2 regions of the Pseudonocardia sp. ICBG162 genome follow, and region 1 is predicted to be linked to the other one. Evidence: riboswitches for the same ligand, from Rfam matches in the RefSeq annotation. Region 1 holds a riboswitch; the other holds the start of a gene.
The links. A riboswitch is a leader RNA that binds a small molecule or an ion and turns the genes downstream of it on or off. The one in region 1 is predicted to bind cobalamin.
Positions count from the first base shown of each region.

Region 2: another riboswitch for cobalamin. It lies ahead of KPL60_RS15525 (hypothetical protein); the one in region 1 lies ahead of metE (5-methyltetrahydropteroyltriglutamate--homocysteine S-methyltransferase).

Region 1 is NZ_JAHLJD010000031.1:832,714-836,115, reverse strand. It holds gene KPL60_RS28730 (MoxR family ATPase) at 1-219, opposite strand, end outside; gene mdo (NDMA-dependent methanol dehydrogenase) at 356-1,648, opposite strand; cobalamin riboswitch at 1,882-2,091, shown strand; gene metE (5-methyltetrahydropteroyltriglutamate--homocysteine S-methyltransferase) at 2,218-3,402, shown strand, end outside.
Region 2 is NZ_JAHLJD010000017.1:302,065-305,466, forward strand. It holds gene KPL60_RS15520 (DNA polymerase IV) at 1-1,233, shown strand, start outside; gene KPL60_RS15525 (hypothetical protein) at 1,253-1,624, opposite strand; cobalamin riboswitch at 1,659-1,848, opposite strand; gene KPL60_RS15530 (chloride channel protein) at 1,845-3,402, opposite strand, start outside.

The sequences.
Region 1 (3,402 bases):
CATCTTCGCCAGCTCGGTCTTGCCGACCCCGGCGGGCCCTTCCAGCAGCAGCGGCTTGTCCAGCCGGGTCAGCAGGAACACCGTCGTGGCCAGGCGGGTGTCGGCGATGTAGCCCTGCTCCCGCAGGGTCTCGATCACCTGGTCGACGGACTCGAACGGACCGGTCGAGGCGACGGCGTCCGCCGCCTCGGTCACAGTGGGGACGACAGCCTCGGACACGCGGGTATCTCCTTCGCGGGCCGCACCGGCTCTGGTGCGGAGAAGAGCGGGACCGCAGCCAGCGGGCCCACCCATCCGAGTATCACCTCGGATGGCTGGGCCCGCTGGTGCGACGGTGGACGTCCTGACCTGCGGATCAGGTCAGCAGGTCGTCCAGGTCACCGTTGATGGAGTGGTCGACGACCGGGCGGACGGTCTCGAACGTGCACTCCTTCGGGTTGCCCGGGGTGCAGGCGTCGCCGAGGACGTGGTTGGTGATCCGGTCGACGTCGGCCGCGTCACCGATGATGGTCGGCGCGTTCTCGTAGAACTTGGTCGGGCCGATGCCCAGCCGGTTCTTCGAGTAGGTGTCCTGCTTGACGTCGGCGAACTTCTCCGGGATGCCCACGTCGCGCAGCAGCCGGATGGAGGCGGCGAGCGCGGCGTCGGCGGCCTGCGGCTTGGTCATGCCGCGGGTGTCGACACCCATCGCCTCGGCGATGTCGGCGAAGCGCTCGTAGACGACCGGCATGTTGAACGCCCACACGCGGGGCAGCGCGATGGCGTTGTTCAGGCCGTGGTGGGTGTCGTAGAACGCCGACACCGCGTGGCTGATCGAGTGGATGATGCCGAGGCCACCGGAGTTGAACGCCTGGGCGGCGATGTACTGCGCGTACATCATGCCCTCGCGGCCGGAGAGCTCCTGGCCGTTCCAGACGGCCTTGCGCAGGTTCTGCGAGGTCAGCTTGATGGCGTGCAGGGCGTTGCCCAGCGACGGCTGGAAGTCCAGACGCGAGACGTAGGGCTCCGAGGCGTGCGCGAGCACGTCGAACCCGCACTGCGCGGTGTAGTCGATCGGGCAGTCGTAGTACAGCACCGGGTCGTCGATCGCGAGGGTGGTGACCGACTGGTCGTCGAACGCGACGTACTTGTGCGGGTTGTCGGGGTCGGTCGTGGTGTCGGTGATGACGTAGGCCCACGAGGTCTCCGAGCCGGTGCCGGCCGTGGTGGAGACCGCGATGTGCGGCGGGTTGGACGGGTTCTCGGACTTGTTGAAGCCCTCGAACTCGTTGACGTTGCGGCCGTCGTGCGCGACCGAGATGCGCGCGCCCTTGCAGGCGTCGTGCGAGGAGCCGCCGCCGATGGAGACGAAGGAGTCGCAGTTGTTCTGCTGGTAGAGGCCCACAGCGTCCATGACGTTGTAGTCCTTGGGGTTCGACTCGACCTTGTCGTACAGCACGACCTCGAGGCCGTGGTACTTCATCGACTCGACGATCTTGTTGACGATGTCGGTGCCGCGCAGGCCCGACGTCATGACCAGGGTCTTCTTGAAGCCCAGCTTCAGGGCCTCCGGGCCGATGAGCTCGTGCGACCCCGGACCCATGAGCGCACGGGGGAACGGGTGGAACTCCTTGATGGGGAACGGCTTGAGCAGCTCGTCTACCTGCATGTCAGCCCTTTCTGAGGCAGGTGGATGGGTCGAGACCGCACGCTATGACCCCTGTGGCCGCGGGCACAGGGGTGATCGCCATTACCCCTCGGGAGACCGGGCAGGTTCCCCCTCCGAACGGAGGGGCGCAGGGTGAGGTCGCCCTCGACCCGGGTGACGGGGAGGGTGTGAAAGTAATGCCAAGCTATGGCAACAAGGATCATTCGGCAACAGTTCGGCCGTCGGGCCCGGGGTAGTGTCGGGTCGCCGACGGTTCGTGCCGGCCCGGGAACGGGGCGTCACGAGGCAAGAGGGAACCCGGTGGGAATCCGGGACTGCCCCGCAGCGGTGAACGGGAACGACCGCCGTCAACAGCACTGGGAGCCATCCCGGGAAGCGACGGCCAGTAGGTCTGAGCAGTGTGCCCGTGAGTCCGAAGACCTGCCGCCGGTGCGTGCGCCGTCCGGCGTGCGCGGATCCGTGGCCTCGCGGGAGGGCCGGGCGGACGACCGGGCACCGTCGTGCCCGGCGGTCGCAGGCGCCCCGTGCCGGCGACGGGTCCTCCACCGCACTCGCGAGGAGAGAGGGCCGTGAGCATTCCTTCCAGCAGCACCATCGGCAGCACCGTCCTGGGGTACCCCAGGATCGGACCGGACCGGGAGCTCAAGCGGGCGACCGAGTCGTACTGGGCCGGGCGGACCGACGCGTCCGCACTGCACGACGTCGCCGCCGGGCTGCGCCGCGACACCTGGACCGGGCTGCGTGACGCCGGGCTCGGCTCGGTGCCGGGCAACACGTTCTCGTTCTACGACCACGTCCTGGACACCGCGCTGGCGGTCGGGGCGGTGCCGGAGCGCTTCGCCGGCGTCACCGACCCGCTGGAGCGGCTGTTCGCGATGGCCCGCGGCCGCACCGGCGCCCCGGCCTGCGAGATGACCAAGTGGTTCGACACGAACTACCACTACCTGGTCCCCGAGGTCGGCCCGGACACCCGGCTCGCGCCGGGCAGCCGCAAGGCCCTCGACGAGTTCCGCGAGGCCCTGCGCAGCGGGATCACCACCCGCCCGGTGCTGGTCGGGCCGGTGACCTTCCTGCTGCTGTCCAAGCCGGCCGACGGCGCACCGGAGGGCTTCCGCCCGCTGGACCTGCTCGGGCCGCTCGTCGAGGTCTACCGCGACCTGCTCGCCGAGCTCGCCGAGGCGGGTGCGGAGTGGGTGCAGCTCGACGAGCCCGCCTTCGCCGCCGACCGGACGCCCGAGGAGGTCGCGGCGCTGCGCCGGGCCTACGACCGGCTCGCCTCGGCGACCCGGCGGCCCAAGATCCTCGTCGCGTCGTACTTCGGGGAGCTGGGACCCGCCCTGCCCGCGCTCGCCGCCACGGCCGTCGAGGGGCTGGCGCTCGACCTCGTCGCGGGGGCCGCCGACCTCGACGCCCTCGACTCCGGAGGCCCGGTGGTCCCGGGGCTGGACCGGAAGGTGGTGCTGGCCGGCGTCGTCGACGGGCGCAACGTGTGGCGCACCGACCTGGACCGGGCGCTGGCGACGGCGCAGCGGCTGGTCGGCGCCGCGGGGCGGGTCGAGGTCTCGACGTCGTGCTCGCTGCTGCACGTCCCCTACGACCTGGCCGCCGAGACGGCCCTGCCCGGCGACGTCGTCGACATGCTGGCGTTCGCCCGGCAGAAGGTCACCGAGGTCGTGCTGCTCGGACGCGCCCTGCACGAGGGACCCGACGCGGTCGCGGCGGAGCTCGACGCCGCACGGGCCACCCGGGAGCGG
Region 2 (3,402 bases), on a different contig from region 1:
CCGCCCCGGTTCTCGCTGTACAAGGCGCTGTCCGAGGAGGTCATGGCCGTCCTCGGCGAGTTCTCCCCGGTGCTCGAGCCGGTGTCGGTCGACGAGGCGTTCGTGGAGCCGCCCGACCTCGTGGGGGCCTCCCCGGACCGGGTGCGGGAGTGGGGCACCCGGCTGCGCGGCGCGGTGCGCGAGCGCACCGGGCTGCCCGCCTCGGTGGGTGCCGGGTCGGGCAAGCAGGTCGCGAAGATCGCCTCCGAGCTGGCCAAGCCGGACGGGCTGCGGGTGATCGCCCACGCCGAGCAGGCCGCCGTGCTCGACCCGCTGCCGGTGCGGTCGCTGTGGGGCATCGGGCCGGTCTCCGGCGAGGCGCTGCGGAAGATCGGGATCGAGACGATCGGACAGCTCGCCGCGATGGACGCCCGCGAGGTCGCCGGAGTGCTGGGCGGCGCCGTCGGGTCCGAGCTGCACCGACTGGCCCGCGGCATCGACGACCGTCCGGTCGCCCCGCGCGGCGCGGCCAAGCAGATCAGCGCGGAGACGACCTTCGACGCCGACCTGACCGCGATGAGCGCGGTGCACACCGCGGTGGAGTCGATCTGCGTCGCCGTGCACCGGCGCCTGGTCGCCGACGGCCGGACCGCCCGCACCGTCACGGTGAAGGCGCGGACCGGGGACTTCACCACCCACACCCGCTCCGAGACCACCCCCTTCGGGACCCGGGACCTGGCGACCCTGGTCGCGGTGGCCCGGCGGCTGGCCGAGGGCGCCGTCGGCGAGGGCGGGGTGCGGCTGCTGGGGGTGTCGGTGTCCGGCTTCGGCGACGAGCCGCCACTGGCGCTGTTCGACGCGGTGCCCTCGGAGAGCGGGTGGACGACGGCCCCGGCCTCCGACTCCCCGCCCGCGCCCGCCGGCCCGGCCGCCGCGGCGGGGGTGACCGTGCTCGACGCACCCCCGGAGAGCGACGCAGCCACCGGGACCGGCGCGACCGTGGAGCCCGGCGACGTGCCCGGCCCGCTCCGCCCGGACCGGCCCGACCGCGAACCCGACCCGGACCGGCCCTGGCGCGCCGGCGACGACGTCGCCCACCCCGAGCACGGCCACGGCTGGGTCCAGGGCGCCGGGCACGGGCGGGTCACCGTGCGGTTCGAGACCGCGCTCACCGGCCCCGGACGCACCCGCACGCTCGACGCCGCCGACCCGGACCTCACCCGGGCCGACCCGCTGGGCAGCTGGCGGGCCTGAGCCCGGGCCCCGTGCGGGCTCAGCCGATCAGCGGGCTGCGGTGCGGCGGTGCGACGCGGCTGCCCTCGGCGACCCGGGCGCGCAGCGCGGGGGCGGTGCGGGCCAGCCCGTCGAGGACGGCGCCGAGCGCGGCGTCGCCCGCGGGGTCGCCCCCGACCAGCAGCACCGCGGCTCCGGCGGGCCCGGCGGCGGCCCAGGCCCCGATCCGGGCGACGGCGTCGCGCGGTGTGACCGGCTCGACCCGCCACGCCTCGGCGTAGAACAGGGCGGTCGACTCGGCCTGCGGGAAGGCGAAGACCGTCTCGGCCTCGGCCAGCAGGTCGTGCGCACCCGGGCGGGGCGCGTCGTCGCCGGACGGGTCGGTACCGAGCACCACCAGGTCGTGGCTCATCGCATGTCCTCCTCGAGGGTCCGCGCCCTCACCAGTGGGAATCCGCGACGACGGGCAGTGTCCTGGCTCCCGGATCGGCACGCCCTCCCCGGCCTTCCCCCCCTCGCGGGCGGTGGCGCCGGTGCGGGGAGGGCACTCCCCGGTGACAGTGGCGGGACCGCGCCGGACTCGCACCGGCTTCCTGTTCCGTCGTCGGCCGGGAGCCCATCACGCGACCGGGTTAGCGGTCAACAGTCCCCCGCCCGGCCACTCCCCGCAGATGGTCGAGCAGGTCGTGCTCGGCCAGCGTCCCGAGCAGCGGCCCGTCCGGCCCCTCCCGCACGGGCAGCGCGGCGCCCCGGTGTGCGGCGAGCACCCCGAGGACGTCGTGCACGGAGCCGTCCGGGTCCAGGGCGGGCAGCTCCGGGTCGGGCGTCGTGCCGTCGGCGGGGCGCATCACCTGGGCGACGACGACCCGGCGCAGCGCCTCGTCGGTCGGGGTGTCGGCGGCGAGGTCGATCCCGCGTCGCAGCAGCTTGAGCGTGTAGATGTTGTCCCGCGACACCAGGTTGGACAGGCCGGTGGCCAGGACGACGGCGGCCATCAGCGGCAGGATCAGGGCGTAGTCGCCGGTGAGCTCGAACACGATGAGCACCGCGGTGATCGGGGCGTGCGCGGCCCCCGCGAACACCGCCGCCATGCCGACCAGGCCGAACGCGCCGGGGTGCAGGTCGAGCGCCGGGAACAGGGCCGCGGCGGCGTAGCCGAAGGCGGTCCCGGCGGTGCCGCCGACGAACAGCGACGGCGCGAAGACGCCGCCGGACCCGCCTATGCCGATGGTGAGGCTGGAGGCGAGGATCTTCCCGACGACGAGCAGGAGCAGGAACCCGACGACGTACCGGCCGCCGATCGCGGCCTCCAGCACCGGGTAGCCCACGCCGTACATCTGGGGCAGCGCCAGCAGCAGCGCGCCGAGCAGCAGCCCGCCGACGGCCGGGCGCAGCCACTCCGGGCCGCGCCAGACGGCGTCGCAGGCGTCCTCGACGGCGTAGAGGATGCGGGCGAAGGCCCAGCCCAGCAGCCCCGCGAGCAGCCCCAGCAGCGCGTAGAGCGGCAGCTGGGCGGGGCTGCCCAGGTCGAAGTGCGGCAGGGTCAGGATCGCGCGGTCCCCGGCGATCACCTCGGCGACGACGTTCGCGACCACCGAGCTGATCACCAGCACGCCGAAGGCCTCGGCGCTGAACGACCGCAGGATCAGCTCCAGGCCGAACACCACCCCGGAGATCGGGGCGTCGAACGTCGCGGAGATGCCGCCCGCGGCGCCGCAGGCGACCATCAGGACCAGCCGGGTGGCGGGCACCCGCAGCCACTGCCCGATGGCCGAGCCGAGCGCGGAGCCGATCTGCACGATCGGGCCCTCCCGGCCGACGGAGCCGCCGGTGCCGATGCAGATCCCCGACGCGAGCGCCTTCACCGCGGCGACGGTGGCCGGGATCCGCCCGCCCCGGCGCGCGACGGCGAGCATCACCTCCGGCACCCCGTGCCCGCGGGCCTCCGGCGCGAACCGCTGGACCAGCGGGCCGTACACCAGGCCGCCGAGCACCGGGGCGACGAGCAGGAACCAGACCCCCAGCCCGGGCAGGTGCGGCGAGGCGACCCGGCCGGCGTCGGAGAAGTCCTCCCGGCCGGTGACCAGCCAGGTCACGCCGAGGATCAGCTCGTGGAACAGCACCGACCCGATGCCGGCGCCGATCCCGATGACCGTCGCCAGGCCGACGAGCCCCGGCCGGGTGCCGACG